One region of the Marinobacter sp. UBA2498 genome, then DNA from elsewhere that is predicted to be linked to it. Evidence: predicted binding sites of a transcription regulator. Region 1 holds the regulator's gene; each other region holds the start of a gene.
What was found. The regulator FliA, encoded in region 1, starts transcription of late flagellar genes. The targets are predictions, from matches to a motif close to CTAAAGTTTNNNNNNNNNNNGCCGNTAA.
Positions count from the first base shown of each region.

Region 2: the regulator FliA is predicted to act here: its motif matches at 1,121-1,148, upstream of B2W52_RS17360 (methyl-accepting chemotaxis protein).
Region 3: the regulator FliA is predicted to act here: its motif matches at 722-749, upstream of flgM (flagellar biosynthesis anti-sigma factor FlgM).

Region 1 covers NZ_DDOI01000064.1:65,993-68,261, forward strand. Annotated here, with positions in the region: gene cheY (chemotaxis response regulator CheY) at 1-334, opposite strand, end outside; gene B2W52_RS08715 (RNA polymerase sigma factor FliA) at 497-1,240, opposite strand; gene B2W52_RS08720 (MinD/ParA family protein) at 1,272-2,084, opposite strand; gene flhF (flagellar biosynthesis GTPase FlhF) at 2,170-2,269, opposite strand, start outside.
Region 2 covers NZ_DDOI01000124.1:10,387-12,655, reverse strand. Annotated here, with positions in the region: gene B2W52_RS17360 (methyl-accepting chemotaxis protein) at 1-960, opposite strand, end outside; gene B2W52_RS17355 (CHAD domain-containing protein) at 1,187-2,269, shown strand, end outside.
Region 3 covers NZ_DDOI01000154.1:25,905-28,173, reverse strand. Annotated here, with positions in the region: gene flgA (flagellar basal body P-ring formation chaperone FlgA) at 1-635, shown strand, start outside; gene flgM (flagellar biosynthesis anti-sigma factor FlgM) at 809-1,135, shown strand; gene B2W52_RS21320 (flagella synthesis protein FlgN) at 1,143-1,613, shown strand; gene B2W52_RS21315 (cyclic di-GMP-binding domain-containing protein, MshE-related) at 1,652-2,269, opposite strand, start outside.

The sequences.
Region 1 (2,269 bases):
CGGTGAACGGCTTGACCACATACCCGTTTACGCCTGCCTGGGCAGCGGCAACGATCTGGTCGCGCTTGGCCTCAGCAGTTACCATCAATACCGGCAGGGTTTTCAGATTCTCGTCCGCCCGAACGGCCTTGAGCAGGTCGAAGCCTGACATGCCAGGCATGTTCCAGTCGGTCACCAGAAAATCGTATTTGCCGCTTTTGAGCATTGGCAGTGCCGTGTTGCCGTCGTCAGCTTCATCGGTGTTGGTGAAGCCAAGATCACGCAGCAGGTTCTTGATGATCCGTCGCATTGTGGAGAAGTCGTCCACAATGAGGATTTTCATGTTTTTGTCCAATGGGACCTCCAGTTAGTAACACCCGGAATTCGTTTGACCTTTGCGTTCAAAGTCTAGCAGGCCGCTGTTTTAACCGCTTATTGTCGGACCTTTGCTTCGGTTGTAAAGCATCGGTTACCAAAAACTACAGACTACCTCGTTGGCGACACAGACTGAACGCGGTCAGTTGTCCGATTCCTGACGCCAATCCGAGAGCCGTCCCCGAAGGCGCAGGGCTGCCTGGCTGTGAATCTGGCTTACCCTGCTCTCACTGACGCCGAGCACCGCGCCAATCTCCTTGAGGTTCAGTTCTTCCTGGTAGTAAAGGCTCAACACCAGCTTTTCCCGCTCCGGCAGGTCTTCAATCGCCTCAGCGAGGCTCCGCCGGAAGGCATCGGAGGACAACCCCTCAAGGGGATTATCCTGCGTCTCTGTCTGTTCTATCGGCAGCTCTCCGGATTCATTGAGCTCGTCGAGGCTAAAAAGTCGACCGCTGTTGGAACCGGAAAGGTAGGAGTGGTATTCGGGCAGCCCCATACCCAGCTCTTCGGCCACTTCCTGGTCGTGGGCTTCGCGGCCAAGTCTATCTTCAACGGCCTTGATGGCCTGGGAAATGCGACGGGCGTTGCGATGCACGGAACGGGGGACCCAGTCACCCTTGCGGATTTCGTCCACCATGGCGCCGCGAATACGGATACCGGCGTAAGTCTCGAAGGTAGCACCTTTGGTAGAACTGTAACGCTGGGCGGCCTCGAGCAGACCGATCATGCCGGCCTGCATCAGGTCTTCAAGCTGGACGGACGCCGGCAGGCGAGCCATCAGGTGAAGGGCAATTTTCTTGACCAGCGGCGCGTGCTGCTCAATGAGCTGAGCCGGCTTCTGCGCACTTGACTGGTTATAGATTCCGAGGTTTTTCGCCAATGTCATGTATCCGGTTTTTTGTTTGACTGGATCCGATTCAGACTTCGACGAGCCGCTCCACAAAAAATTCCAGATGCCCACGGGGCGAGGACGGCAACGGCCAGCTATCTACCTTGTCCGCCAGCGCCTTGATGGCCAGTGAAGCTTTCGCCCTGGGATAGGCGTCCAGCACCGCACGCTGCCGCTGAACTGCTTTCTTCACGGCCTCATCGTAGGGGACTATTCCTACGTATTGTAGTGCCACATCGAGGAAGCGCTCGGTGACCCGGGTCAGTTTTTCAAACAGATGCCGGCCTTCCTGCTCATTCCGGACCTGATTGGCAAGAATACGGAAGCGGTTGGTTCCATAATCACGGTTCATCAGCTTGATCAGGGCATAGGCATCGGTGATCGAGGTCGGCTCGTCGCAGACAACCAGCAGCAGCTCCTGCGACGCTCTAAGAAAACTGACCACTGACTCGGAAATACCGGCGGCGGTATCAACGATCAGGACATCGATCTGATCACCCAGTTCGCTGAACGCATTAATCAGCCCGGCATGTTCCATGGGGCTGAGCTGGGTCATTCGTTGGGTACCGGAAGAGGCGGGGACAATCTTGATGCCACCGGGACCATTCACCAGAACGTCCTTCAGATCACAATCGCCCGCCAGAACATCCTGGAGGTTGCGATTGGCAGTGATGCCCAGCAAGACGTCGATATTGGCGAGCCCCAGATCGGCGTCGAGCAGCACCACTCTCCGGCCTTTCTGCGCCAGGGCAATTCCGAGGTTCACCGACACGTTACTCTTGCCGACACCACCCTTTCCGCCGGAAACTGCAATCACCTGTACCGGATGTGCTCTGCTCATACTGTTTTTGGTCTCTCGCCACGTCTAGCCGGGGGCTGTTGTTCGGACGCTCACTGTTTGTTTGTCCGGTCCGGGGTTCATGAGTTCAGGCCCCCTCTGCGACCGCCTGCTGTTGCTGGAGTGTTTTAAGCCGGTCCACGGCCAACCGCACCAGCGGAACGGCTTCTGCGTGGTGCAGGTCTTCA
Region 2 (2,269 bases), on a different contig from region 1:
AGAGGCAATCTGGTCAGTCTCGGAGCCCTGTTCCTGAACCGAGGCCCGGGTTTCATTCGCGACCCGGCTGAGCTCTTCCGCCGCGGACGCCACCTGATCCGTGGTGGCGCCGACTTCTCGCATGGTGTCCTGGATCTTGACGACAAAGGCATTGAAACGACGACCGAGCTCGGCCAGCTCGTCGGTACCCTCATCCGGCAACCGCTGGCGGAGATCGCCCTCACCATCAGCAATTTCCTGCATCATGTTGCTGACGTTCTTCAGCGGCCGGGTCACGCTACGGCCAACGAATACGCCGATCACCAGAGCGATTACGACAACCACAACCGTCACCAAAAGGATAAAGCCCAGGGCCTCCGCCATGCCCGCCTCAATGTCCTTGCGAGCAGCAGCGACCTGCCGGTCTATATCGGTAATGTAGACACCTGCACCGATCATCCAGTCCCAGTCCGCGATAATGGTGGAATAGGACATCTTGGGTTCTTCATTGCCGGAAGCAGGGTTCATCCAATCATAGCCATAGAATCCCTCACCGCGGGCAGCGGCGAACAGATCGGCCACCAACCCCCTGACAACCGGATTCTTGGTCGGTCCTTCTTTGGATGGGTCCGGAGCATAGGCCAGGTTGTATACATCCCGGGTATAGGCGAACACGTAGTTCGTCTCATCAAAACGGATCGAGCGCAGGCGCGCCGCTGCCGCCTCCTTCGCTTCCGCCTCCGTCATCGATGGGTCATTCTTGGCCTCCAGAACCACGGCCTCTGCGGCATCAATGAGGTTCTGTAAACCAGCCTTCCGTGCTTCGAGGAGGCTGTTCTCAAGACGCTTGAGCTCATCTTCACCATTGGCCTGAATCTGACTGGCGGTGATCCACGCCAATGTTGCCGCCGTGACGAGTACCGGCACAAGCACCGCCACCAGCAAGCGCGTGCGTATTTTCACTTTGCTCAAGACATTCATCTTTCCGAACTCTCCAGGGAATTTCCGTTGGTGAGGATTATCCACGGACCACTCAGAGTGATCTGTTCCAGTTTGTTAAGGCAGGTTTCAGCAGGCGCACTGATTCGCCAAGCCGCCTGCCAACGGACAAACCTTCCACCATTATTTTCAGCTAGGTACAGTAACGGCAGTAACCCGATTGTCTTGAGCGGGAATCAGACTGAAGGATCACTACGAAGGTAGGCCAATGAAGCACCTGTTTCTGGTACGCCACGCCAAGTCCAGTTGGGCCGATGAATCACTTTCTGACCGGGAACGCCCCCTCAATGCGCGGGGTGTCAGCCAACTGGCCCCATTGGGAAATGCCCTGAAATCTGTCGGCGCGTTCGAAGGCGAGATATACAGCAGCAACGCCAGGCGGGCCGTCGCGACACTTCAAGGCATACTTCCCGACACAGTCGCAGCCGAGCGCTGCCATACCCTGAGTGCGCTATATACCTTCGACTATCGGCGACTACTCGCATGGCTTGAAGAGCAGGCAGACGCCCCACAGATTACCCTGGTCGGCCACAACCCGGCGTTACTGGAACTGGCCCAGTCGCTCCTGAAGCAGCCCCCGGAACAGCTACCCACCGCCAGCGTTATTCACATCCGGCTTTCGATCAAACACTGGCGCCAGATTGGTCGCGGCAAGGGCAAACTGGTGACTCTGATAACGCCACAGGATTACAGCTACGCGCACTGCGAACGAAAGCTTAAAAAGAGAGCCAGAACCGCGGGGGACGATCCTGCAAGGGACATTCCCAAGGCCCTTCACCATCAACTCGATCGGCTAAGGCAACTGGAACGGGGCGTCGCCCTTGGCCTGGATGACGAATTTCTGCACCAGTACCGGATTGCGATTCGACGCAGCCGTGCTATCGCCGAATCGGTTCAGGACGTGACTGCTGACAAGTCGCTGGCCAAGGGGGTTAAAACCCTGAAGCGCCATGCAAGGGCAACGGGCCCACTGCGCGACCTTCACGTGTTTCTTCAGGACCTGCCGGAACTTTGCGCAGATGACGCGGAAATTCGGGCAGCCTTGCAGATCTGGTTCGAGCGCGAAGCCGCCAGCCATGATGAAAAGCTGGCAAAGCGACTGAAAAGCAAGCGCTACCGGGACAGCCTGGAACACTGGCGCAATCTGATTGATTCGCGAAAGTTTCAGAAATTGGCCGCAACACTCCGGCCGAAAGACATCCGAAGGGCCGTGGAACGTCGTATCAAGGAGTTCAATAAACGCACTGCCGAGCTGATGCATACTTCACCGGATGAAGATATCCATCGGCTG
Region 3 (2,269 bases), on a different contig from region 1:
CGACAGCTGAACAGATTCAGAAAGCAACCCTGGCGTTTCTGGACAGCTTTGCGTCTGAACAGGCCGAGCATGGCTACACCGTTTCCTTCGAACCCGGTTCCATCGACAGCCGCCTCGCTCTCGCCGAGTGCGAAAAGCCTTTGAGTGTAGAGTTCAGCGGGGATCCATGGAAAAGCACCAGCCCGTCGTTGCAGGTAGCCTGCGAAGGAACCCGCCCATGGCGAATGTTTGTTACCGCTTCAGTTTCTATCCATGGGCCAGCCCTGGTGGCAGCGAGGCCACTCACACGTGGAGAGCGAATAACCGAAGGGCTGCTTGCGAAGCAGTCTGTTGAAATCAATTCATCCAGACGTGGCGTGATTACCGACTCGAAGCAGGCGATTGGCATGGAAGTGCGGCGCGCAGTGAATGCCGGATCGCTCGTTACACCAGACATGCTTTCGGCCCCGAATGCGGTCGAACGAGGCGATCATGTTATCATCACCGCCAAAACCGGCGGATTTTCAGTACGTTCCCGGGGCAAAGCCCTGGCAAGCGCCAGCGTTGGCGAACAGGTTCTGGTTGAGAATCTGCGCTCATCGCGCACGATAAGAGCCAGCGTTGTCGCGCCGGGCCACGTGGAGATTCCGATGTGAGCCGCGTGCGGCAGAGGCTTGCCGGAGCGGCAAGTGAATGCCGCAAAACCGGTCGTAAAAGCAGATGAAAAAAAGTGCTAAAAGTACTAAAGGTTTTCGCGGCGCCGCCGTTAAGAAGACATAAACTCGAGTAAGCGCCGCATTCGTGGCGCGACAGGCAAGCAGGTACAGATATGTCAGTTGACTTAAATGGAATTGGCCCCGGCCAGGTCAACACCCAGAGAACCACGGCCGACAAAAGCTCCGGCGCACAGAATACCCAGCCGGCATCCAACGAACAGGCGAAGACACAGGCCCAGGGGGCCCGTGGTGAGAACGTCAGCCTGAGCAATCAGGCAAAGAATCTGAAGCAGCTCGAACAAAAGCTGGGCGATTATCCGGAAATGGATGACGACCGCATCGAGCAGATCCGTTCCGCCCTCGAAAATGGCACGTACAAGATTGACGCCGAGAAGCTGGCCCAGAAAATGCTTGAGATGGATGAAAGCATTTTCGGGTGAGTAGACCATGGCCGCAATTGATGATTTGAAGACCCTTCTTTCCCAGGATATCAGCCAGCTTGAAACACTGGCTGACGTTCTCGGCAAGGAAAAGACCTGCCTTGCGAATTCCGACCTCCGCCAGCTGGACGCCCTGACCAGAGAGAAGAACGATCTCCTCGGTGCAGTCCGCGAACGCGCCAAACAGAAAATCCGAACGCTCGTACAAATGGGATATCGCCCCGAAAGTGGCGAGCCTTCCCGCTTTATTCGCAGCGCCGGATTCTCGGATCTCTTCGAACTCTGGCAGGAAGCGGACCAGAAGCTGCGAACCTGTCAGACGCTGAACCAGACCAACGGTCGCGTAATCAGCCACTTGCAAAAGCGTTTGTCGAGGCTCACAGATATTTTCCGCGGCGCCACCGGCCAGCAAAAGCTGTACGGTGCACAGGGTCAGCAGACCACGGTATCAAGCAGCACGGTGCTCGCCAGCGCCTGAGCCCGGACGCATGGCTCTGCCGAGCCATGCTTTCCACTTCATCGGGTGTAGATGGTCATCTGGGAGTCGGGATGAAACCGGATGTCGTGAATGCTCACGTTGCCCATTGAAGCTCCCTGGCCTCCCGTAACCCGTATATTGTCCATCCGAATTTCCTCGATGCGCTCAGGGAACGCCAGCATCAGGGCGCCATCTTCTCTTACCCGATAACGTGGCTCCCCTTCACGATAATGCACACCGGAAATGCTGAGATCTGAATCCAGGAAGTTCAGAACCGGCACGAAGATATTGGCGGAAAGCTTGAGACCTTCAATAACATCTGCGGATGCCTCGGAGCCCTGCTCCCCATTTCCTGCGGGGTTCTCCGCCATCTTGCTGACAATACCAATGCGCTGCAGCAAGGTCGGATCGCCCTGACCGGAAATCGCCGCCAGCTCGGCTTCGCTCATGGGGGCAAGATTGCCTCTGTCATAAAGTTCGCCGGCTTCCAGTATTGCCTGTGACGCCTCGGCCGAATTGCTGGCCGCAAAGGTTACCAGGGGCTGGAATGGCAGCGTGACCGCTGTTACCAGGGCGGCAGCGTTGCGATAGCGGGACTGGTGCTTGAGGACACGGTGCAGCTCCTTCTCGCTGATCCAGCCCGCCTGGATAAATAC